DNA from 3 places in the Arthrobacter sp. MDT2-16 genome. Region 1 is predicted to be linked to each of the others. Evidence: riboswitches for the same ligand, from Rfam matches in the RefSeq annotation. Region 1 holds a riboswitch; each other region holds the start of a gene.

Region 1 (7,505 bases):
GATCGCCACGCGCTGCCGCTGGCCGCCGGAGAGCTCGAGGGGACGGCTGCGGGCCTTGTCGGCGGACAGGCCCACGAGGTCGAGCAGTTCGAGGACACGCCCGGACCTCGCCCGCCGGGGCGTACCCGCGACAGCCACCGCCTGACCGATCACCTGCCGCACTGTCTTGCGGGGATCGAAGGAGTGCAGCGGATCCTGGTAGATCATCTGCACGGAGCGCCGCGCCGCGAGATCGCGCGACGCCCGGTGCTCGGCCCAGGTCCGTCCGTGGACGGTGACCACGCCGGCATCGGCGTCCTCGACTCCGAGGGCGATGCGGGCCAGGGTGCTCTTGCCGCTGCCCGATTCCCCCACGACCCCCAGCGTCCGGCCGTGCGGGAGGGAGAGGGACACGCCGTCGACCGCCGTGCGCGCACCGCCGTCGGGGCCCGGGAACGCCTTGCTGACGCCCTCCAGCGCCAGGACGGGCGACGGCGCGGCGCCCTGCGGGCCCGGGCCCCGCGTCGTCGACCCGAGGGGGTTCGACGCCGGCACCCGGGCCGGCACCTCGGGCTCGCCGACCGTCAGACGGCGGCCGCGCGACGAGCGCGAGGGGATCGCCGCCAGCAGGCCCTGCGTGTAGGGGTGGCGGGGATCCTGGAGGACGGCCTGCACGCTGCCCTCCTCCACGACCACGCCGTCTCGCATGACCGCCACCCGATCGGCGAGGTCCGCGACGACGGCCAGGTCATGGCTGACCACGAGCATCGCCGTCCTGGCCCCCTTCAGACCGCCCAGCAGGCGCAGGACCTGCGCGGCGATCGTCGCGTCCAGCGCCGTCGTCGGCTCGTCCGCGATGAGGAAGCCCGGGTCCGCGGCGATCGCGGAGGCGATGAGCGCCCTCTGGCGGAGCCCGCCGGAGAGCTGGTGCGGGTACTGGGCAGCCCGGATCTCGGGATCCGGCACGCCGACCGAGGCCAGGAGTTCGACGACGCGCTCGCGGCGTGCGGCACGGCCGAGGTCTCCGTGCAGGCGCAGGACCTCGCCCACCTCGTCACCCACCGTGCGGAGGGAGTCGAGCGATGACAGCGCATCCTGCAGGACGAATCCGGCCTCGCTGCCGCGGACGCGCGTCCACTGGCGTTCGCCCCACGTGGAGGCGTCCTGGCCGTTGAAGTGCTGCGTACGGGACCGGACGTGCGCACCCGCGCCGGTGAGTCCCACGAGGGTCCTGGCGGTGACGGACTTGCCGGAGCCCGATTCACCGACGAGCGCGAGGCACTCGCCCGGCCGGATGGACAGACTCAGGTCGTGGACGACCTCCCGGCGGTGGATGCCGTGGCCGAACGCGATGGAGAGTCCCTCGAGTTCGACGACGGGCGTGTCGACCGGGATCGGCGGGACGGGGGGAGTCAGGGTCGTGGAGCTCATGCGAGCCTCCCTTCGGCACGGCGGCGGAGCTCGCGCCCGAGGACGGTGATGGACAGGACGGTGGCGACGAGGAAGGCCGCGGGGAACGTGATCATCCAGGGCGCGTTCGAGATGAAGTTGCGCCCGGCGGAGAGCATGGCTCCCCATTCGGGCGCGGGTGGCGGGGTCCCGAGTCCGAGGAAGCTCAGGGACGCGCCCGCTCCGATGGCCGATCCGACGCCGATGGTCGCGAGGACCAGCACGGGCCTGACGACGTTCGGCAGGGTGTGGGTCACCAGGATCCGCCAGGCCGGCAGGCCGAGGGTCCGGGCGGCCTCGACGAAGCCCGACCGCCGGACGAGGTGCGTCTGCGCCCGGGTGATCCGGGCGTAGTACGCGATGCTGCCGGCTCCGATCGCGAGGATGGCGTTCTCCGTGCCGCCGCCGATGATCCCGATGACCACGAGCGCGAGGAGGATCTCGGGGATGGCGAGGGTGACGTCGAGGAACCGCATCACGGAGGCTTCGACGAGCCTCCCGTTGAGGCCTGCGAGGAGGCCGATCGCGGTCCCGCCGACCACGCCGATGGCCGTCGCGCCGATCCCGATGTACAGGGAGGTCGCCGCACCGTGGACGATGCGCGTGTAGTTGTCGGCACCGGAGTCGTCCGTCCCGAACCAGGCGGCGGCGCCCGGCGCCTCGAAGCTCCGGGCCGGATCCACCGCGTAGGGGTCGGCGGGTGCGAGCAGGCCGGGCGCGAGGACCGCAGCTGCGAGCCACAGGAGGAACGCGGAGGAGAGCAGGATGCCGGGACGGAAGCGCCACCGCCGCCGCCGCGCCCTCTCGGGACCCTGAAGGGCTGACGGCTGTGCGGGGAGTGAGGCCAACGGGGCGACGGCCGCCGGGATGGTGCGTGAGGCGATGCTCATGCCGTCACCACTTTCGGGTCGATGAGCGTGTACAGGAGGTCGATCACGAGGTTCACGACGACGTAGACCGCGGCCGAGAGCAGCACGATCCCGATGATGACCGGCAGGTCCTTGTTGTAGACCGAGGCCAGGGTGAGCGAGCCGATGCCCTGCCGGCTGAAGAGGGTCTCGACCACCACCGACCCGCCGAGCAGTGCTGCGACGACGAACCCGGACATCGTCATGACGGGGATGACGGCGTGGCGCAGGGCGTGCCGGATCCTGACCGGGAGGTCGCGCATGCCGCGCGAGCGGGCCGTCAGGATGAACGGCTGTTCCAGGACGTCGTCGAGCTCGTTGCGCAGGACCTGCGAGAGGGTCCCGAAGACCGCCAGGGCGAGGGTGAGCGCCGGGAGGACGAGCGCGGCCGGGCCCTGGTTCCCGCCGATGGGGAACCAGCGCAGCGTGAACGAGAAGACGATCAGCAGCGCGAAGCCGATGATGAACGTCGGCGTCGCGGCGAACACCACCTCGATCCCCGAGACGATGGACCGGACCCAGGAGGTGCGCTGTGCCGACAGGATCGCGACCGCGAACGTGAGCGGCAGGGCGATGACGACGGCGGCGCCCGCGAGGGCCGCCGTCGCGCCGATCTGCTGCCCGATCGCTTCCGTGACGGGCAGTCGCAGCCGGTAGGACTGGCCGAGGTCGCCCTGCAGCAGGTTGCCCAGGTAGCTGCCGTACTGCACGATGAACGGCTGGTCGAGGAGGTAGTCGGCCCGCACCTGCGCCAGCGTCTCGGCGGTGGGCCGGGCGTCGGGACCGCCGAGGATCAGCAGCGCCGTGTCACCCGGGATGAGGTAGACCGCGAGAAACGTCAGTGTCGCGGCTCCCCAGAGGACGCCGATCCCGACGGTCAGGCGCGTGAGGATGCGCCGGAGCACGGCCACCTACTCGGCCTTCCACGCGTAGGTCAGCACGGGTACGGGGTGCGAGGTGTCCACGGCGACGCCCTGGACCGTGGTCGCGTAGGCGAACTGGCTCGGGTTCTCGTAGAGCGGGACGCCGGGGACGATCTCGAGCAGCCGGTGCTGGGCCTTCGCGTAGGCCTCCGCGGCCTCGGGTCCGTCGTCGGCCTTCCGGGCCGTCGCGAGCAGCTCGTCGAGTGCGGGGTCGTTCACGTAGGAGGAGTTCTGACCGATCCGCTCACCCGTGATCTCGGAGGAGTGGTAGCGGATGAACAGCACGTCGGTGGTGTTCGTGTGCCACACGCCGGCCAGCGCGTCGTAGTCACCGGCGTAGCGGAGTTCGGTCAGCTGGGCCTGGGGGAGCTGGATGATCTGGAGGTCGAAGCCTGCCTTGCGGGCCTCTCCCTGCAGCTGCACGAGCAGGGGACTCGGCGTCGAACTCTCCACGGTCGGCACCTCGACCACGAGTCGCTTGCCGTCCTTCGTGCGGAAGCCCTCGTCGTCGCGGCCGGTCCAGCCGGCGTCGTCGAGCAGTTTGTTCGCACGCTCGGGGTCGTGGGCGAGGACGCCTTCCACGGTGGGGTCGTAGTACTTGCTCTCCTTCGACAGGAAGCCGTCGATCGGTGTGTACGTGCCGAAGCCGAGGCTGTCCGTGACGGCCTTCGTGTCCACCGCGGCGGCGAACGCCTGGCGGACCGCGAGGTCGTCGAACGGCGCACGGCCCAGGTTGAAGCTCAGCACGTAGGGGCTGCCGGTCCGGGGGAGGTTCTCGTAGGTGAAGTCGGGATCCGCCTGCACGGCCGCGGCGTTCTGGGGTGCGAGGTTCTCCGTCAGGTCGTACTGGCCGGACGCGAGGGACTGGTGGCGGATCACCGGCTCGCTGACGAGGGTCACCTCGACGCCGTCGAGCAGCGCGGCGCCGTCGCCCTCCAACCAGTCGGGCGCCCAGTCGTAGCCCTCGCGCTTGGTGTAGCTGATGCTCTGGCCCGGCCGGTAGTCGGCGACGGTGAACGGCCCCGTCCCGATGGGCTCCTGGCACAGTGTCTCGGGCGATTCGGTGATGGCCTTGCCCGAGTTCATGCCGAGCCAGGACTGGGCGAGCGTGTAGAGGAAGGGGGTGTAGGGGTAGGCGAGGTGGGCCTCGAAGGTGTACTCGTCGACCACCGTGCCGTCGACGTAGGGGGCGATGTAGGCGGCGGCCAGGGGCGACTTCGTGGCCGGGTCCCTCATGTGCTCGAAGTTCTGGCCGAGGACCTCGGCGTTCCAGGGGGAGCCGTCGCTGAAGGTGACGCCCTGTTTCAGGTGGAACGTATAGGTCCTGCCGTCCTCGGAGACGTCCCACGACTCGGCGAGGTAGGGGGCGATGTCCCCGTCCTCGTCCAGGGTCACCACGTTGTCGTAGATCAGGCGCCCCAGGAACTGCTGCTGCGTGGCGGAGATGCCGTGGCCGTCGAGGCAGCCCGGCTCGGCAGAGATGGACACGTCGAGGATGCCGCCGGCCACGGGCTCGCCGTTCGCTCCGGCGGACGGGCCGGCCGGGCCGGCGCAGCCGGTGGCCAGGGCCAGCAGGGCGACGGCGGAAAGGGCCGTCAATTCGCGGAATGTGTTTCGATTTCGGGCAGGCGGAATTACGGATGCATTCATGGGAGTTCCTTCGGGCGTTCGGGCGCAGCACAGCGTGCCGGGAAATGGGTGAAGAAGAGAATGGGCGCGACGGGCGCGGGGGATCCTGCTAAGGGAGGGCGGTGCAGTTCACGATGAGTGCCTTTCGAAATGCTCTTGCCCGCACCGGACCGGCGCCGCAGCGCCGAGGAGAAGGCCGCTTCGTCATCCGAACCACCCAGGAACATGGGGTTGGTGCGCGGTCCAGTCGGAGCTTTCCGACCGCGTCTCTTGAAGCTGGAACAACTATAGGCAGACGATTCTCCTGTTCGGTCAATGAAAAGAAATATGACGGGTACCACGAATATCCCCGGACGCGGGCGATGGTTCCGTGAGAAGGCGCTCGGCGGGGGAGTGCTGACTGCCGCGCGGGCTGCGATATAGAGTGCCGTATGGCTCTGGACCCTGAAGTCGAGATCGAGCGGAAGTTCGACGTCGAGAACGACACCCCGCTCCCGTCCCTGATGGACCTCCCCGGCGTCGGGAGCGTGGACCAGCCGGTGGAGCACCTCCTCGAGGCCGAGTACTACGACACCGAGGACCTGCGGCTCGCCTCCCACCGGATCACGCTGCGACGGCGAACGGGCGGCGAGGACGCGGGATGGCACCTGAAGCTCCCGGCCGGGCCGGAGGAGCGCCACGAATACAGGAAGCCGTTGCGCGGGAGCTCGAAGGGCGTGCCCAAGGCCCTCCTCGGGTTGGTCCGCGTGCACATCCGGGGTGCCGCCCTGGTGCCGGTGGCCCGGCTGAGCACGCGGCGGATCGTCCACCGCCTGCGAGGGACCGGCGGTGAGGTCCTCGCCGACCTCATGGACGACCATGTGCAGGCCGAGGCGCTCCACCCCGCATCGTCCGGACGGCAGTGGCGTGAATGGGAGGTCGAGCTGGTGGACGGGTCGAGGGACCTGCTGGACGCCGGCGAGTCCGTGATCGCCACCGCGGGGGGCACCCCTGCCGCTCACGGCTCCAAGCTCGCACGCGCCCTGGGCGGAGCGGTTCCTGCCGCGGTCGACGGGGTTGCCGCGGTGACGCCGGGTGGCACTGCCGGAGCGGTCCTGGTCGCCTACCTCGACGAGCAGGTGCGGGCGCTGAAGCAGCAGGACCCCCAGGTGCGGCTCGACGCACAGGACGCGATCCACCGAATGAGGGTCGCGCTGCGCCGGACGCGATCGGTGCTCGCGACCTACCGGAGCCTGCTGCACGACGCCGACGCCGTGCGCCTCCTGCGCGGGGAGCTGAAGTGGCTGGCCGGGGTCCTCGGCACGGCGCGCGACGCACAGGTGATGCACGCACGGCTCAGGGAGATGCTCGCCGGTGAACCGGCCGACCTCCTGCTGGGTCCGGTGGAGCGCACCGTCGAGGTGGAACTGGGAGGCGGCTACAGGAAGGCCCACGCCAAGGTCCTCCGGGCGCTCGACGGACAACGTTACTTCCGCCTGCTGGACGCGCTCGATTCCCTCCTGGCCGCTCCGGCACTTGCTCCGCGAGCGGCCGACCCGGCGGACCGGGTGCTCCCTGCCTTGATCAACCGCGACCTGAAGCGGCTCCGGGCGGTCGTCCACGAGGCGAGGAACCACCCCGCGGGGCTCGGTGACCATCCTGCCCTGCACGAGGCGCGCAAGGTCGCCAAACGGGTGCGCTACGCGGCCGAGGCTGCCACACCGATCGGGCGGAAGAAGGTGGTGCGGATCGCCGAGGCGGCCCAGGGGCTCCAGAAGATCCTCGGCGAGCACCAGGACAGCGTGGTGACCCGGGACCTGCTGCGGCGGCTCGGTGCCTCGGCCACCCAGCAGGGTGGGAACGGCTTCAGCTACGGCCGCCTGCACGCCCTCGAACAGGTGGCGGCCCTGGACGCCGAGGCACGTTTCCGCGCTGAATGGGAGTACTTCCCGACGCCGCTGAAGAAGAAGTAGCGACGCACACCGGCGAACGGGACCGGCGCCGGGGAGTCGCGGGCGACCCTCGCACCACGCACGAGGCGCCCGCACCGAGTATCAGCTGATGGAGACCGTGCCGTCGTCCAGGACGTGCCAGCCCGGGTTGTGCGCGATCTCCCAGACGATTTTGTTCGGGTCGCGCACGGCGGCATGGAAGATGCCGCCGAAGGCGCTCTCCTGGGGCTCCTTGAGCAGGACGCCGCCGGCACGCGCCATGGCAGCGACGACGTCGTGCACCTCCTCGCGGCTGCCGACGTTGTGGGACAGGGTGACGCCGGACGGCGCGGGCGCCGTCCCGAGTCCGAGGTCCTCGGCGAACTTGTCGGCGCGGAACAGGCCGAGCAGGAGCCCGGGTGCCACCTGGTAGAAGATCACCTCGTCGGGGACGTCCAGCGCCGGCGACCATCCCAGCCCGTCCTGGTAGAAGGACCGCGCGTCGTCGAGGTCGTGCGTGGCAAGCGTGATGAAGTGCAGTTGCTGCTCCATGGCGAGAGCCTACGCGCTGCCCGGATGCGGGTCGATCAGCCGAGGATGGCCAGCGCCTGGCGGACGCTGTCGATCGTGATGTCCGTCCCGGCGGCGACGTCCTTGACCTCGCCGTCGATCTGGTAGGGGAGGGGCTTCAGCGTCGAGAACCGGTA
Region 2 (7,505 bases), on a different contig from region 1:
GCTCGCGCTGGTCCTCCTGCTGCTGCTCAACCAGCTCTTCCGCGCGGACTTCCTCTCGGTCCGCATCCAGGACGGCCACCTGTACGGGAGCCTGATCGACATCCTCCGCAACGGGGCGCCGACCATCCTGATCGCCCTCGGCATGACGCTCGTCATCGCCTCCCGCGGCATCGACCTCTCGGTGGGAGCGGTCGCGGCCATCGCCGGTGCCATCTCCTGCATGTACATCTACAGCTCACCGGACCCCTCCTCCTGGCAGACCGCCGCCATGGGGGTGACGATCGCCGTCGTGGCTGGCCTGGCCCTCGGGCTCTGGAACGGTTTCCTGGTCTCCGTCATCGGCATCCAGCCGATCATCGCCACGCTGGTGCTGATGACCGCGGGGCGGGGCCTGGCCCAACTGGTCACCGACGGGCAGATCATCTCCGTCTCGAACGACTCCTACCAGGCGATCGGCGCTGGATTCTTCCTCGGCCTGCCCATCGCGATCCTCATCGCGGCAGGCGCCTTCGGCGTCGCCGGCCTGCTGACGCGCCGCACGGCCCTCGGGACGCTCATCGAGGCCGTGGGCATCAACCCCGTGGCCAGCAGGCTCGCGGGGATCGACGCACGCACCATCACCTGGACGGTGTACGTCTTCAGCGGGCTGTGCGCGGCCGTCGCCGGCCTCATGATCAGTTCGAACGTGACGGCGGCGGACGCCAACAACGCGGGTCTCTACATCGAGATGGACGCGATCCTCGCCGTCGTCATCGGCGGCACATCGCTCGCCGGCGGCCGGTACAGCCTGGTGGGGACCCTCGTGGGGGCACTCATCATCCAGACCCTGACCACCACCGTGTACACGCTGGGCGTCCCGCCCGAGGCCACCCTCGTGTTCAAGGCGCTGGTGGTCATCATCGTGTGCCTCCTGCAGTCCAGCAGGGCCCGCACCCTCTTCAGGCAACGCAGGCGTCCCGTGACCGAGCAGTCCCAAGTGAAGGTGGCCATCTGATGTCGGTCCTCACCCGCACCCCGGCACCCCTCGACCGCCGCCGCATCAGCCGGCTGCAGGGCAAGGCACGCTACGCCCCCACGCTGGCGACCGTGGGCCTGTTCCTCGCGATGTTCGCCGTCGGTGCCGCCATGTACCCCGGGTTCCTGTCCGGGCAGGTGTTCCTCAACCTCCTGATCGACAACACCTTCCTGATCGTCCTCGCCGTCGGCATGACCTTCGTGATCCTCACCGGCGGGATCGATCTGTCGGTCGGCTCCGTGGTCGCGCTGTCCATGATGATCGCCGCCGCCCTCCTGCAGGCCGGCTGGAACCCGTTCGCCGTGATTCTCCTCGTGCTCCTGACCGGCGCGGTCTTCGGCCTGGCCATGGGCGCCGTGATCCAGGTCTTCGAGATCCAGCCGTTCATCGTGACCCTCGCCGGGCTGTTCCTGGCGCGCGGACTCTGCTATGTCATCAGCGTCGACTCCATCACCGTGACCGACCCCTTCTTCACCTCCATGGCCCAGGCGAGGATCCCGCTGGCGGACAAGCTGTTCGTCTCCCCCGGCGTCGTGATCGCCCTCCTCGTCGTCGCCGTCGCGTTCTACGTGCTGCACCAGACCCGGTTCGGCCGCACCGTGTACGCGATCGGCGGCGGGGAGTCCTCGGCACTGCTCATGGGCCTGGCCGTCCCGCGGACCAAGATCCTCGTGTACGGGATCAGCGGGCTGTGCTCCGCGATCGCCGGGATCCTGTTCTCGTTCTACAGCCTCTCCGGGTACAGCCTGGCGGCCACCGGGCTGGAACTGGACGCCATCGCGGCGGTCGTCGTCGGCGGGACGCTGCTGACCGGCGGGTACGGCTACGTGCTCGGATCCCTCGCCGGGGTGCTCGTCCTCGGCATCGTGCAGACGTTCATCTCCTACGAGGGGACCCTGAGCTCGTGGTGGACGCGCATCGTGATCGGGGCCCTGCTCCTGGCCTTCATCCTGCTGCAGAAGCTGTTCACCCGGAAGGTGCGCCTGACCTGAGGGCTCCGGCGCCCCGGGCCGATACGCTGGGGCCATGACTGTTCTCGTGTTCCTCGACCCGGCCCACGACGACGGCAGGATCGCCGACGCGTCGCAGCCGCAGCTCATGATCTCCGACCTCGGGGCCACCCGCGGTGACGGCGTCTTCGAGTCGATGCTGGCCGTGGACGGGACACCCCGCAAGGAGCGGGCGCACCTGGCGCGGCTCGCGTCCTCGGCCGCGGCCCTCGATCTTCAGGTGCCCGACGCCGAGGCGTGGAGCCGTGCCATCCGCACCGCCCTGCGCGCGTTCGCCGCGGCCGAGCCCGGCCGGAGCGACGCCGTCGTGAAGCTGATCGCCACCCGCGGCGTCGAGGGCGCGGGACGGGCGACGGCGTGGGTGCAGGCGGCGCCGGTCCCGGCGTCGACCCTGACCCAGCGCGAGGCGGGCCTGAAGGTCCTCTTCCTCGAACGCGGCTACGACAGCACGGTGGCGCAGCGCGCGCCGTGGCTGCTGATGGGCGCGAAGACCCTCTCCTACGCCGTCAACATGGCCGCGATCCGCTACGCCAAGGCGCACGGCGCCGACGACGTCATCTTCACCTCCTCCGACGGCAAGGTCCTCGAGGGCCCCACCTCCACCGTGCTGCTCGCCCGCGAGCGCGACGGGCGGAAGACCCTCCTCACGCCGCAGCTGGAGAGCGGCATCCTGGCGGGCACCTCGCAGGCCGCGCTGTTCGCGGCGGCGAAGGAGCAGGGGTGGGAGCTCGGCTACGGTCCGCTCGAGCCGCACCACCTCCTGGAGGCCGACGCCGTATGGCTCATCTCGAGCATCCGGCTCCTCGCCCCCGTCCTCTCGCTCGACGGGCAGGAGCTCCGCACGTCGGCCCCACTGACCGCCGAACTCACGGAGCTCGTGGACCGCTTCGTGTGAAGTCCGCCACACCACCCGCCTGAACGGGCGTGATTGCGCGTCAAGCGGCGCAATGTCCGTGGTCCCGTTTTGACCCGGCACTCCGTCCTGCCCTAGCGTTTTGCTGAAATCAAGAGTTCCAGCCTTCAGGCCCTGGCCGGCTGGACAGCAACCCTCTCCCGTAGTGGGGTGCTCCAGGTGAAGATTCGGTCGCCGGGCCCAGTCCCCCGGTTGGCAAGTACGGCGTCGTGCGGTCATGTCCCGGCTTTCGTCGGCACCTCCCGCCACAGCGCGCACAGCCCAGAACAGCGAGCGTGTCACCGAGCAGCATCTCCTCCCCCGCCGGTACCCGGCGAACGATCTCACCCAGTGCGCCCTCCCCGGGCCCGCCTCCAAGAAGGACACCATGAATCTTTCCCGCAAGCTCCTCGCGGCACTCGCCGTACCCATGCTCGCCCTGACCGTCTCCTGCGGCAGCAGCTCCAGCAGCGAACCCGCCGAGACCACGGACGCCCTGGCCGGCAGCGACCAGCAGTCGCTGGACAAGTACACCACCGAGACCACCACCCCGATCGAGGAGATCGACACGGCGGACCTCGGCCTCATCACCGACGGCACGCTGCGCGTCGGCACGCTGTCGGACGCCCCGCCGAACATCTTCCTCGAGGACGGCGTCTTCACCGGCTACGACAACGAGCTGCTGCGCGCCATCGGCGACAAGCTGGGCCTCGAGGTGGAGTTCGCGTCCACTGACTTCTCGGCGCTCCTCGCCCAGGTGCAGAACAAGCAGTACGACGTCGGATCCTCCTCGATCTCCACCACGGAGGCCCGTCGCGAGAACGTCGGCTTCACCAACGGCTACGACTTCGGCTACATGGCCGTCGTCGCCAAGAACGGCTCCCCGGTCACCGGTTTCGACTTCCTCTCGGAGAGCACCCGCATCGGCGTGGTCCAGGGCACCGTCCAGGACGACTACGTCTCCAACACCCTGGGTCTGGAGCCCGTGCGCTTCCCGGACTACAACACCGTCTACGCGAACGTGAAGAACGGCCAGGTCGACGCCTGGGTGGCGCCGTCGCAGCAGGCCACCGGCCAGGTCAAGGAAGGCGACGACACCACCATCGCCGAGACGATCATCAACACCGAGAACTTCACCGCGTACGCCGTGAACAGCGACAACCAGCCCCTCATCGACGCCCTGAACGCGGGCCTCGACGCCGTCGTCGCCGACGGCACGTGGACCGAGCTCACCAAGGAGTGGTACCCCGACCGCGAGATGCCCTCCGACTGGAAGCCCGGCAGCAAAGCCGTGGAAGTAAAGTAGCGGTCCCTGCATGGACGCCCTCGAACAGCTCGGCAAGACCTTCTTCGACTGGGAGGCGATGGCAGCCGTCCTGCCGGACCTCCTGACCGTCGGCCTGCCGAACACCCTCATGCTCGCCCTGGCCTCGGGGATCATCGGAACGGTCGTCGGCATGCTCCTCGCGATCATGGGGATCTCCCGCAACCGCGTGTTCCGGTGGATCGCCCGTATCTACACGGACATCTTCCGGGGACTGCCCGCCGTCGTGATCATCCTGCTCATCGGCCTGGGGCTCGGTCCCATCCTCCGGCAGATCACGGGCAGCACCAGTCCGTACCCCCTGGGCATCCTCGCCCTCTCGCTGATCGCCTCGGCGTACATCGGTGAGATCTTCCGCTCCGGCATCCAGAGCGTGGAGAAGGGACAGCTGGAGGCCTCGCGCGCCCTGGGCTTCAGCTACAGCGCGTCCATGCAGCTCGTGGTGGTCCCCCAGGGCGTGCGGCGCGTGCTGCCCGCCCTGGTGAACCAGTTCATCTCGCTCATCAAGGAGTCCTCGCTGGTCTACTTCATCGGCCTCGTGGCCAGTGAGCGGGAGCTCTTCCGGGTCGGTAACGACGCCGCGAGCAACACCGGCAACCTGTCGCCGCTCATCGCGGCCGGGCTGTTCTACCTGTGCCTGACGATCCCGCTGACGCACCTCGTGAACTTCATCGACAACCGGCTCCGCGTGGGCAAGAAGCAGAAGCCCGAACCGGATGAACTGGCCGCGAGGATCGGCGAAGGAGCAAAGGCGTGACGACCATCGAATCGGGAACCCTGACGGGGCGGAACCTGCACCTGTCCTTCGGCACCAACCACGTGCTGCGCGGTATCGACCTGCACGTGGACCAGGGCACGACGGCATCCGTCATCGGCCCGTCCGGCTCCGGGAAGTCGACCCTGCTGCGCGTCCTGAACCGGCTCATCGAACCGGACCAGGGTGACATCCTGCTCGACGGCCGGTCCGTCCTGAAGGACAACCCGGACGAGCTGCGCCGGCGCATCGGCATGGTGTTCCAGCAGTTCAACCTCTTCCCCCACAAGACGGTGCTGGACAACGTCTCGCTGGCGCTGCGCAAGCTCCGGAAGATGTCCGCCGACGAGGCCCGTGAGAAGGCCCTCGCGCAGCTCGACCTCGTGGGCCTGAAGCACAAGGCCGACGTCCGTCCGGGCAACCTCTCGGGTGGGCAGCAGCAGCGCGTCGCGATCGCCCGGGCTCTGGCGATGGATCCCGAGGTGATGTTCTTCGACGAGGCCACGTCCGCCCTGGACCCGGAGCTCGTCAAGGGCGTCCTGGCGCTCATGGCGGACCTCGCCTCGGCGGGCATGACCATGGTGGTCGTCACGCACGAGATGGGTTTCTCGCGCAACGTCTCGGACACCGTGACCTTCATGGACGGCGGCGTGGTGGTGGAGACCGGACCTCCGGCCGCGATCTTCGACGACCCGCGGACGCCGCGCCTGAAGTCGTTCCTCTCGGACGTCCTCTAGGTACTGCGTCGGCCCGTCGAACGGGGGTCCGCCCGGGCGGGCCCCCGTTCCGTTCCCCCACGATCCGTGGGCGCCGTCAGGACAGGATGAAGTTCCAGGTCCCGGCCAGGACGGCCGCCGTCACCGCGCCCGCGGCGACGAGGAGTCCGACGGCGGCCACGACGGCGTCGAGGGGCGAGAAGGTGCTCTCCCGCGCCCACGTGCGACTGCCGCTGCCGAACCCACGGGCCTCCATCGCCGTCGCCAGGCGCGTGGCCCGCCGGATGGCCTGCACGATCAGCCCGAAGGACTGCCCCAGCAGGTTCCGGGCACGGGCGACGGGGGACCCGTCGGAGCCGATCCCGCGTGCATGCCGGGCGAGCCCGAGCATCTCCCACTGCTCCACCAGCAGTCCCACGAGCCGCAGCGACGCCAGCCCCCCGAGGACGAACCGGTGCGGCAGGTGCAGCTTCTGTGCGAGCGCGTCGGCGAGGTCCGTGGGATCCGTGCTGAGCAGGATGAAGATGCCCGGCAGCGCGAGTGCCAGTCCCCTCAGCCCCACGGCGATCCCGGCGGCCACCGACCCCTCGGTGAACAGGAACGGCCCGATGTCGAGCAGCACCGCCCCCGTCTTCTCCGCGAGCAGCGCCGTGCCGTAGGCACCGACCCCCGCGGCGATCAGCAGCGGCCAGATGCGCCGGACGAGGCCCCGTACGCTGATGCCGAGCAGCGGCATCAGCGCGAGCTCGCAGGCCAGGACGACGGCGGCGCTCACCCAGTCGATGCTGGCCATCAGTGCCAGGGTGATCACGACGGCGGCGAACAGCTTGGACACCGGGTTGGCCCGCATGAGCGTCGTCCCGGTGAGCACGGGCGTCAGGTAGTCGGTGCTCATCGGGACACCAGCCGTCCCGCCCCGCCGGAGATGTGCAGGGTGGTGCCGCCGAGGGCGGCGATGAACTCGGCGTCGTGCGTCACCGACAGCACGGCCACGCCGTCGTCGACCAGTTCACGGAGCAGGGTGACGAGCTCCGCCCAGGTCCCCGCGTCCTGGCCGAACGTCGGCTCGTCGAGGACGAGGACGCGCGGCGCGGTGGCGAGCATCGTCGCCACCGACAGGCGCCGTTTCTCCCCGCCGGAGAGCGTGAACGGGTTGGCCTGCAGCAGGTGCGTGAGGCGCAGCCGCTCGGCGACGCTCGCGGTGCGCGTCGCCTCGGCGATGCCGGCCTGCCGCGGCCCGAACGCGAGCTCGTCCGCGACGGTCGCGGTGAGGAACTGGTGCTCGGGTTCCTGGAAGACGGTCCCGATGCGCCGCACCAGCTGGGCCGAGCGCCAGCGGAACGGATCGCTCCCGGCCGTTCCCGCCAGGAGCGGTGAGGCGTCGAGCCGCCCGGCGCGCGGGCGCAGCAGGCCCCCGAGCGTCAGCGCGGCCGTGGACTTCCCGGCGCCGTTGGGCCCGGTGATGCCCAGGGCCTCCCCGGCCCGCACCGTCAGGTCGAGATCCTCGACGGCGGCAGGGCCGCGCCGCGTCCGGGCGACGCCCAGGCCGTGCGCTGACAGGAGCACGCCGTCGCCGAAGCCGGAGCTCCCGGGCATCGTCCCGCCGACAGCGGGCTGCCACCCCGGCACCCAGACCCCTGCCGCGGCGAGGCGCGTGCGGGTGCCCTCCTGGACGAGGACGGTGGCGGGGGGACCGTCGGCGAGGACCCCGCCGGCGGCGTCGAGCACGATCACGCGGTCCACGACGTCCGCCCAGACGGCCACGCGGTGCTCGACGACCACGAGCGTGGCGCC
Region 3 (7,505 bases), on a different contig from region 1:
CGAAGACCGCCATCTACAACGAGAACCTCCGCGTCGTCGCGGCACGCCACGAGGCGCTGATCGCCGACATGTGGGCGCTGCGCCAGCTCACGGATCCGCAGATGTGGGCCTCCGACCGGCTGCACTTCTCACCCCTGGGCCATCACACCATCGCTGCGATGGTCCTCGACACCCTCGCGGTGCGGCACACCCTGGAACCCCTGCGGCCCAAGGAACTCCCGACACGGACCTGGCGTGCCGCCCGTGCGGAAGACCTCGTCTGGGCCCGGGAGTACTTCGTGCCCTGGGTGCTGCGCCGCCTGCGGCACCAGTCCTCGGGCGACGGCATCATCGCCAAGCGTCCCGAGCCGGTGCCGATCTTCGGACCGGGCATGCCGCCGGGTGCCGCCGACTAGGTCCTCGATCGACACCGTCCTCGCCGCACCGGGTCCCTGGCGGCACGACGAAAGGACAGGAACGGCCGACCCGAGGATATCCGGGCGGTCACTCCTGTCCTTTCTGGCGGCGACGTCGGTGCCGCAGGACGCTCAGGCGTCGAGCTGGACGTCCCCGTTGGCCACCGCGTCCGCGCAGGCACTGAGATCGGGCCCGGGCTTGAAGTCCACGAACTGCGGCTGCAGTTTCTGGAAGAGGAACTCGTACACCTCGTCGCGAGACTTGCCGTCCATCGTCTCCACGGCCTCGCGGACCGCGCCCTGCAGCGCGCGGTCGGAGTCCAGCAGGATCTTGTCGCGTGCTTCCTGGTTCCAGCCGATGGTGCTCAGTTCCATGAACAGCTCCTCTTCGCCCTCGATGGATCCGGGGCCGTGTACCTCGGACGGGCCTGCCGCCGAGTAATAAGCAGGCTTAGCTCCAAGCCTAGGTGTCCGCGGGAGGAAACCCAACCGGTACCTGCGCCGTGGGATAGAAGGCTCCCCGGAGCTGGTCGTCGAGCTGGTGGATCTGGGTGAGGAAGGCGTCGTGGCCCACCGGCGAGGAGATCCGGTGCACCGGGACCTCCCCGGGCAGGCCGGAGGCGAGCCGCACGGACTGCTCCGGGAGGTAGAGCCGGTCGGTGTCGACGGCCGCGATGAAGAACTCCGACGCCGCCGTGGCCAGCGCGTCCTCCAGGCTGCCGCGGTCCCTCGCCGCGTCATGGCTCATGAGGGCCTCGGTCAGGATGACGTAGCTGTTGGCGTCGAACCTGTCCACGAGCTTGTCCGCCTGGTGGTCGAGGTAGCTCTCCACCTGGTAGCGGCCCCGGTCGGCGGGCAGGACGGACCCGAACGGCTGCTCGGCGTCCTGCTCCGCACGACCGAAGCGCGCCTGGAGCTCGCGCTCGGAACGGTAGGTGATGTGCGCGATGCGGCGGGCGATGCCGAGGCCCGCATCCGGATGCGGGCCGTCGTAGTAGTCGCCGCCGCGGTACGCCGGATCGAGCCGGATGGCCTGCACCTGCGCCTGGGCGAACGCTATCTGTTCGGCCGAGCTGGCGGCGGTGCAGGCGATGACGGCGCACCGCTCCACGCGCTGCGGATACATCAGTGCCCATTCGAGGGCGCGCGCCCCGCCCATCGACCCGCCGAGCACCGAATGCCACCGGTCGATGCCGAGGTGGTCGGCGAGCAGGCCCTCGGCCCGCACGGAGTCGCGGATGGTGACGAACGGGAACCTCGACCCCCAGGGTGTGCCGTCAGGTGCGAGGCTGGCCGGCCCCGTCGAGCCGTAGCAGCCTCCCAGCATGTTGACGGACACCACGAAGTAGCGGTCGGTGTCCACCGTGCGGCCGGGGCCCACGAGCGAGTCCCACCAGCCCTCCTCCTCCGAGGCACCGCGTGCCACATGGGAGCTGCCTGTCAGGGCATGCTGCACGAGCACCGCGTTGGAACGGTCCGCGTCGAGCCTGCCCCAGGTCTCGAAGGCGAGCTGGACGTCGGGCAGCTCGCCCCCGGTCTCCAGGGCCAGGGGCCCGATGGAGGCGATGCGCAGGAGTCCGTCTCCCGACGGGGGGCCGTCGACCCCGGGGTGCAGCGGTGCGGCAGGGTAGGTGGTCACGAAGGGCTAGGCTCCTTTGGCGGCGCGCAACCCCGCGTCGAGGTCGGCGAGGATGTCGTTGATGTTCTCCAGGCCCACGGCCAGCCGGACCAGGCCGGGCCGCACTCCCGCGGTGAGCTGCGCCTCCGCCCCCAGCTGGCTGTGCGTGGTCGATGCCGGGTGGATGACGAGCGAGCGGACGTCGCCCACGTTCGCCACGTGGGAGTGCAGCTCGAGGGCGTCCACGAAGCGCTTGCCCGCCTCCAGTCCGCCGGCGATGTCGAAGCTGACGATCGCACCCGTACCGCCGGGCCCGTACTTCCTCCCGCGCTCGTACCAGGGACTCGAGGCGAGCCCGGCGTAGGCGACGCCCTCGACGTCGTCGTGCCCCTCGAGCCACTCGGCGACGGCCTGCGCGTTCTGGACATGGCGCTCCAGGCGCAGGCTGAGCGTCTCCAGGCCCTGCGCGATGAGGAAGGCGTTGAAGGGCGACACGGCGGAGCCGAAGTCCCGCAGCAGCTGGACCCGCGCCTTCAGGATGTACGCGAGGTTGGCGCCGAGCGCGCCGTCCACGCCGAGGTCCCGCGCGTAGACCAGCCCGTGGTAGCTCTCGTCGGGGGTGTTGAGGCCCGGGAACCGCTCGGGGTACTGCGCGAAGTCGAAGTTCCCGGAGTCGACGATGACGCCCGCGATGGCGTTGCCGTGCCCGCCGAGGTACTTCGTGGCGGAATGCACCACGATGTCGGCTCCCCACTCGATGGGCCGGATCAGGTACGGCGTGGACAGGGTGTTGTCCACGATCAGGGGCACCCCGTGCTCGTGCGCGACGGCGCTGACGCCCTCGAGGTCCAGCACGTCCTGCCGGGGGTTGGACACCACCTCGCCGAAGAACAGCTTGGTGTTCGGCCGGACGGCGGCGCGCCACTGCTCGAGGTCGTCCGGGTCCTCCACGAACGTGGTCTCGATGCCGAACTTCCTCAGCGTGTGCTTGAAGAGGTTGTAGGTGCCGCCGTAGAGGCTGGGGCTGGCCACGATGTGGTCCCCGGCCTCGGCGATGTTCAGGACCGCGAAGGTCTCGGCGGCCTGCCCGGAGGCGAGCAGCAGGGCGCCGACACCGCCCTCGAGGCTCGCGATCCGCGTCTCCACCGCCTCCTGCGTCGGGTTCCCGATGCGCGTGTAGATGGGGGCGAGCTCCGTCAGGGCGAACCGGTTGGCCGCGCTCTCCGCGCTCGGGAAGACGAAGGACGTCGTCTGGTAGATGGGAAGCGCACGCGCCCCCGTGGCAGCATCCGGCACCTGGCCGGCGTGGATCTGGCGTGTCTCAAAGGACCAATCGTTGGACATGGTGCTCCCTGGTCAAGGGGCTCCTCCTCGTCCGATGCCCTGCCGACGAAGCCGTCCCGGACATCGGCCCCGCAGGAGCCCGCGCTTGCGCGGCGCCGGTACGGCGCCGAACCTGGTCTTCACCCGGGGCACCCCACCGCGGTTGGAGGGTTGCCGGCCAGCAAGCCGGGGCTTCGTGCTGGCACTCATGACCTGCATTCATGAAAGCCCATCGGAGCTGATCCGGCAATACGTGTGACGATGCGTGAAGCGGCAGCCCGGGCGGTCGGGAACGGGACACCGAGGGGACCGTCGGTGACCGCACGAGGCGCAGCATCAGGAGTAAGGCAAGCCTTAGCTGAGACCCCCATCACTTAGTGCAACACTGTCGGCATGCGCCTGGATCACGTCTCGTACGCCTGTGAACCCGATGGACTTGCCGCGACCGCCGACCGCATCTCGGGCCGGCTCGGCATGGAGCCTGTGAAGGGCGGTGTGCACCCCCGCTTCGGCACCCGGAACATGATCTTCCCGCTGGCCAATGGCCAGTACCTCGAGGTCGTCGAGGTCCTCAACCACCCCGCGTCGGACAAGGCGCCGTTCGGCCAGGCCGTACGCGCCCGCTCCGAAGCCGGCGGAGGCTGGATGGGCTGGTGCGTCGCCGTCGACGACCTCGCGCCCTTCGAGGAACGCCTCGGCCGCAGCGCGGTCCCCGGCAACCGCAAGTTCCCCGACGGCCAGGAGCTGACCTGGCAGCAGATCGGCATCAAGGGGCTCATCGCCGACCCGCAGGTCCCCTACCTGCTGCGCTGGGACGAGGGTACCGAGGAACTGCACCCCTCGAAGGCCCGTCCGGCGTCCGTCAAGCTGGACTGCCTCACGATCGCCGGTTCCTCCGAGCGGGTGACCGAGTGGCTGGGCACCGAGGTCGAGGAGACCCTCGACGGCGTCCGGGTCCAGTGGATCGCCCCGAACGGCACGCCGGGCATCATGTCGGTGACCTTCGAGACCTCCGACGGGCCCATCGAGATCTGACGCCCCGCTCCGCACGACGGGAGGGACCCGGGAACGGGTCCCTCCCGTCTCCCCGGTCCACGAGGGGGATCAGGCGTGGGTGTAGGTGAGGCAGTCGGCGGCCTCGGCGCCCGGGCCCACCTTGACCGCCGGTGCACTGCACAGCAGGTCGTGGTTGAAGCTGCATTCGGAGCGCTGGCACGCCCCCACATGGGCGAGCACCTTGGGCAGGCCGCCGCTGATCGACGTGTCGATGAAGGTGGCGCAGGACGCATGTTCCTCGGACCCGGACACCGTGATGGCGACGGCGGTGCAGCCGTCGTGGTTGAACGAGCAGTTGTGGACGCTGCACTCCGAGACACTCGTGACGACGCTCATGATTCCTCCTGGCTGGTCCCGTAGCGGCCCGGATGGAGCCGCCGCTTACCGCTGAACGCCCCCACCGTAACACCGTGCATGGCGGGGAATTTAGTCATGATTTCCGTGCGCAAAGAAGGAGAGCGAGGCTTGTCCCGGCCATTCAGGTGCCGATCCCGATGGCCGGCCCGAGGAGCGCGAAGCCCACGAACCCCGCGGTGTCGATCAGCGCGTGGGCGATCACGAGCGGCATGACCCGGCGGGTGCGTGTGTAGAACCATGCGAACAGCAGACCCATCAGCACGTTCCCGATGAACGGACCGAAGCCCTGGTAGAGGTGGTAGCTGCCCCGCACCAGTGCGCTCGTGAGGACGATGGCCGGGGTGGACCAGCCCAACTGGCGCAGGCGGAGGAACAGGTAGCCCACCACGATCACTTCCTCCAGCACCGCATGCCGCACCGCCGAGAGGACGAGCACGGGGACGGTCCACCAGTAGGACTCCAGCGCGGCGGGCACCAGCGCCGTCGTGATCCCCAGCGCACGCCCGGCAGCGTACACGCCCAGGGTGCCCACGCCGATGACCGCGGCGAGGCCCACGCCGAAGCCCACGGTGCGCAGTGGCCTGTCGAAGGTGAACCCGAGGCGGCGGAACGCGGACACGCCGTGGCCGCTGAGCAGGAACACGACGAGTGCCACCGGCACCAGGGCGAAGAGGATGTCCAGCAGCTGGTAGGTGAGGTCGAAGTACTCCCGCTCGTCGAGCACGGGGTTCAGCGTGGTGGTCTGCGCCCCGAGCGGCCCGCGCGTGAGCTTCTCGGTGAGGCTCACGATCGAGTACACGCCGGACTGGCCGAGCGAGAGCCCGAAGACGATGAGCAGCTCCGTAGTGATGCAGCGCCTCGAGGGGGCGTCCGCCGGCACAGGGCCGGCGGACGACGGTGCGGGCCCGCGCTCGGCAGGGACGGCGGAGGAGGCGGGCTCGGCAGGCATGGCGCTATCCTCCCAGCGCCCGCCGGGGATTCCCAGCCGGACGCGGCCGCCCGCCCCGACCGGGCGCCCAGGCATCCCGGAAGGCCAGGTGCGTCGTCGGGCCCGACCGCTACCGCACCCGCTCCCCGGCCCGCCACACGGCGTGCACGAGCGGCATGCCCGGCCGATAGGCCAGGTGCGTCACCGACGGCGCGTCCAGCAGCTGCAGATCCGCCCGGTGCCCGACGGCGAGCGAGCCGACCGCGCGGCGGCCCGCGGCGTCGTCGCCCTCGTGGCGGCGCAGGGCGAGGGCTCCGCCGTACGTCGCGGCCCGGACCGCCTCCTGCACGCCCAATCCCATCTGCAGCACCGCGGTCGCGACGCAGAAGGCCATCGAACTCGTGAAGGACGTCCCGGGATTGCAGTTGCTGGCCAGGGCGATCGGCACACCGGCGTCGAGCAGCCGCCGTGCGGGCGGGAAGGGCTGGCGCGTGGAGAGGTCGCAGGCGGGCAGGCACGTCGCGACCGTGCCGGGGACGCCCTGCGCGGCGCCCGACCACGTGCCGGCGAGCGCCTCGATGTCGCCGTCGGACAGGTGGTTGACGTGGTCCACGCTGGCGGCGCCGAACTCGACCGCGAGCGCGACGCCGTCGCCCGGACCCAGCTGGTTCCCGTGCACGCGCAGGCCCAGCCCGGCGGCGGCGCAGGCGGCCAGCACGCGGCGCGACTGGTCGGTGGTGAATGCTCCGCGCTCGCAGAAGACGTCCGCCCAGCGCACGTACGGGCGGACGGCGTCGAGCATGGGCCCGACGACGAGGTCCGTGTAGGCGTCGGCGTCCTCCCCCGCCGGGACGAGGTGCGCGCCGAGGAAGGTGACCTCGTCCGTGACGGCGGCCGCGATGCGGGCACTGCGCGCCTCGTGGGCGACGTCGAGCCCGTAGCCGGTCTTGGTCTCGAGGTAGGTGGTCCCGCCCACGGCGGCCTCGGCGACGCGCGCGAGCAGGAGCCGCGTGAGCTCGTAGTCCCCGGCGGCGCGGGTGGCCCCGACGGTGACCGCGATCCCGCCCGCGGTGTACTGCTCCCCGGCCATGCGCGCCTCGAACTCGGCGGTGCGGTCGCCGGCGAAGACGAGGTGCGTGTGGCTGTCCACCCAGCCGGGCAGGCCGGCGCGGCCGCCGGCGTCGTGGGCCTCGTCCGCTGCCGGGGCGTCCGCGGACGCCCCGATCCAGCTGACGCGCTCCCCCTCGAGGACCACGGCGGCGTCGCGCAGCACCGCACCGTCGGCGTCCTGCGTGGTGAGCTCGCCGATGTTCGTGATGAGCAGGGACATCAGCGCTCCTCCCGGACCTGCGTCGCAGCCGCCGCGGCGTCGAGGCGCGCGATCGCGGCGACGAGCAGGGCTGCCGGGTTGCCGAGGGTGGCATGCAGCCCGTCCTGCGCCGTGAGGATCCCGCCGACGACGACATCCGTCACGTCCTGCGCCGTCGCCGTGTACGCCAGCTGGTCGCGGGAGGAGCCGGCCGTGCGCGTGGTGCGGGGGTCCACCGCCATGAAGTCCGCGACCCGGCCCCGCCCGAAGCCGGCGGCGTGCCGTCCCTGCGATGCCGTCCCGTACAGCGCCGCGATCCGGTGGAGGGTCCCGGGGTCGAAGTGTCCCCGCCGTCCGGTGCGCAGGCGCTCCCCGTCCTCGAGTGCCCGCATCTCCCGCCACGGGTCGACGACGACGTGCTGGTCGGTGCCCAGCGCCAGGCGGACCCCGGCGTCGCGGAACTCCCCGGCCGGCCCGAGGCCGTCCGCGAGGTCCGCCTCGGTGGTGGGGCACAGGACG

What was found. Region 1 has a riboswitch for S-adenosylmethionine ahead of ACX80N_RS05375 (ABC transporter substrate-binding protein). Riboswitches for the same ligand answer to the same signal wherever they lie in the genome.
Region 2: another riboswitch for S-adenosylmethionine. It lies ahead of ACX80N_RS02640 (ABC transporter substrate-binding protein); the one in region 1 lies ahead of ACX80N_RS05375 (ABC transporter substrate-binding protein).
Region 3: another riboswitch for S-adenosylmethionine. It lies ahead of ACX80N_RS13655 (bifunctional o-acetylhomoserine/o-acetylserine sulfhydrylase); the one in region 1 lies ahead of ACX80N_RS05375 (ABC transporter substrate-binding protein).

The regions. Positions count from the first base shown of each region.
Region 1 is NZ_JBTNDP010000002.1:168,985-176,489, reverse strand. Features, by position in the region: gene ACX80N_RS05390 (dipeptide ABC transporter ATP-binding protein) at 1-1,410, opposite strand, end outside; gene ACX80N_RS05385 (ABC transporter permease) at 1,407-2,318, opposite strand; gene ACX80N_RS05380 (ABC transporter permease) at 2,315-3,247, opposite strand; gene ACX80N_RS05375 (ABC transporter substrate-binding protein) at 3,248-4,858, opposite strand; SAM riboswitch class IV at 5,036-5,164, opposite strand; gene ACX80N_RS05370 (CYTH and CHAD domain-containing protein) at 5,320-6,840, shown strand; gene ACX80N_RS05365 (VOC family protein) at 6,922-7,350, opposite strand; gene ACX80N_RS05360 (diacylglycerol/lipid kinase family protein) at 7,386-7,505, opposite strand, start outside.
Region 2 is NZ_JBTNDP010000001.1:542,938-550,442, forward strand. Features, by position in the region: gene ACX80N_RS02625 (ABC transporter permease) at 1-994, shown strand, start outside; gene yjfF (galactofuranose ABC transporter, permease protein YjfF) at 994-2,007, shown strand; gene ACX80N_RS02635 (aminodeoxychorismate lyase) at 2,042-2,920, shown strand; SAM riboswitch class IV at 3,028-3,146, shown strand; gene ACX80N_RS02640 (ABC transporter substrate-binding protein) at 3,306-4,223, shown strand; gene ACX80N_RS02645 (amino acid ABC transporter permease) at 4,234-4,998, shown strand; gene ACX80N_RS02650 (amino acid ABC transporter ATP-binding protein) at 4,995-5,732, shown strand; gene ACX80N_RS02655 (energy-coupling factor transporter transmembrane component T family protein) at 5,809-6,606, opposite strand; gene ACX80N_RS02660 (ABC transporter ATP-binding protein) at 6,603-7,505, opposite strand, start outside.
Region 3 is NZ_JBTNDP010000007.1:197,293-204,797, reverse strand. Features, by position in the region: gene ACX80N_RS13670 (SGNH/GDSL hydrolase family protein) at 1-395, shown strand, start outside; gene ACX80N_RS13665 (hypothetical protein) at 528-770, opposite strand; gene metX (homoserine O-acetyltransferase MetX) at 859-2,034, opposite strand; gene ACX80N_RS13655 (bifunctional o-acetylhomoserine/o-acetylserine sulfhydrylase) at 2,041-3,357, opposite strand; SAM riboswitch class IV at 3,434-3,550, opposite strand; gene ACX80N_RS13650 (VOC family protein) at 3,730-4,371, shown strand; gene ACX80N_RS13645 (DUF1540 domain-containing protein) at 4,441-4,728, opposite strand; gene ACX80N_RS13640 (CPBP family intramembrane glutamic endopeptidase) at 4,871-5,698, opposite strand; gene hutI (imidazolonepropionase) at 5,808-7,007, opposite strand; gene ACX80N_RS13630 (formimidoylglutamate deiminase) at 7,007-7,505, opposite strand, start outside.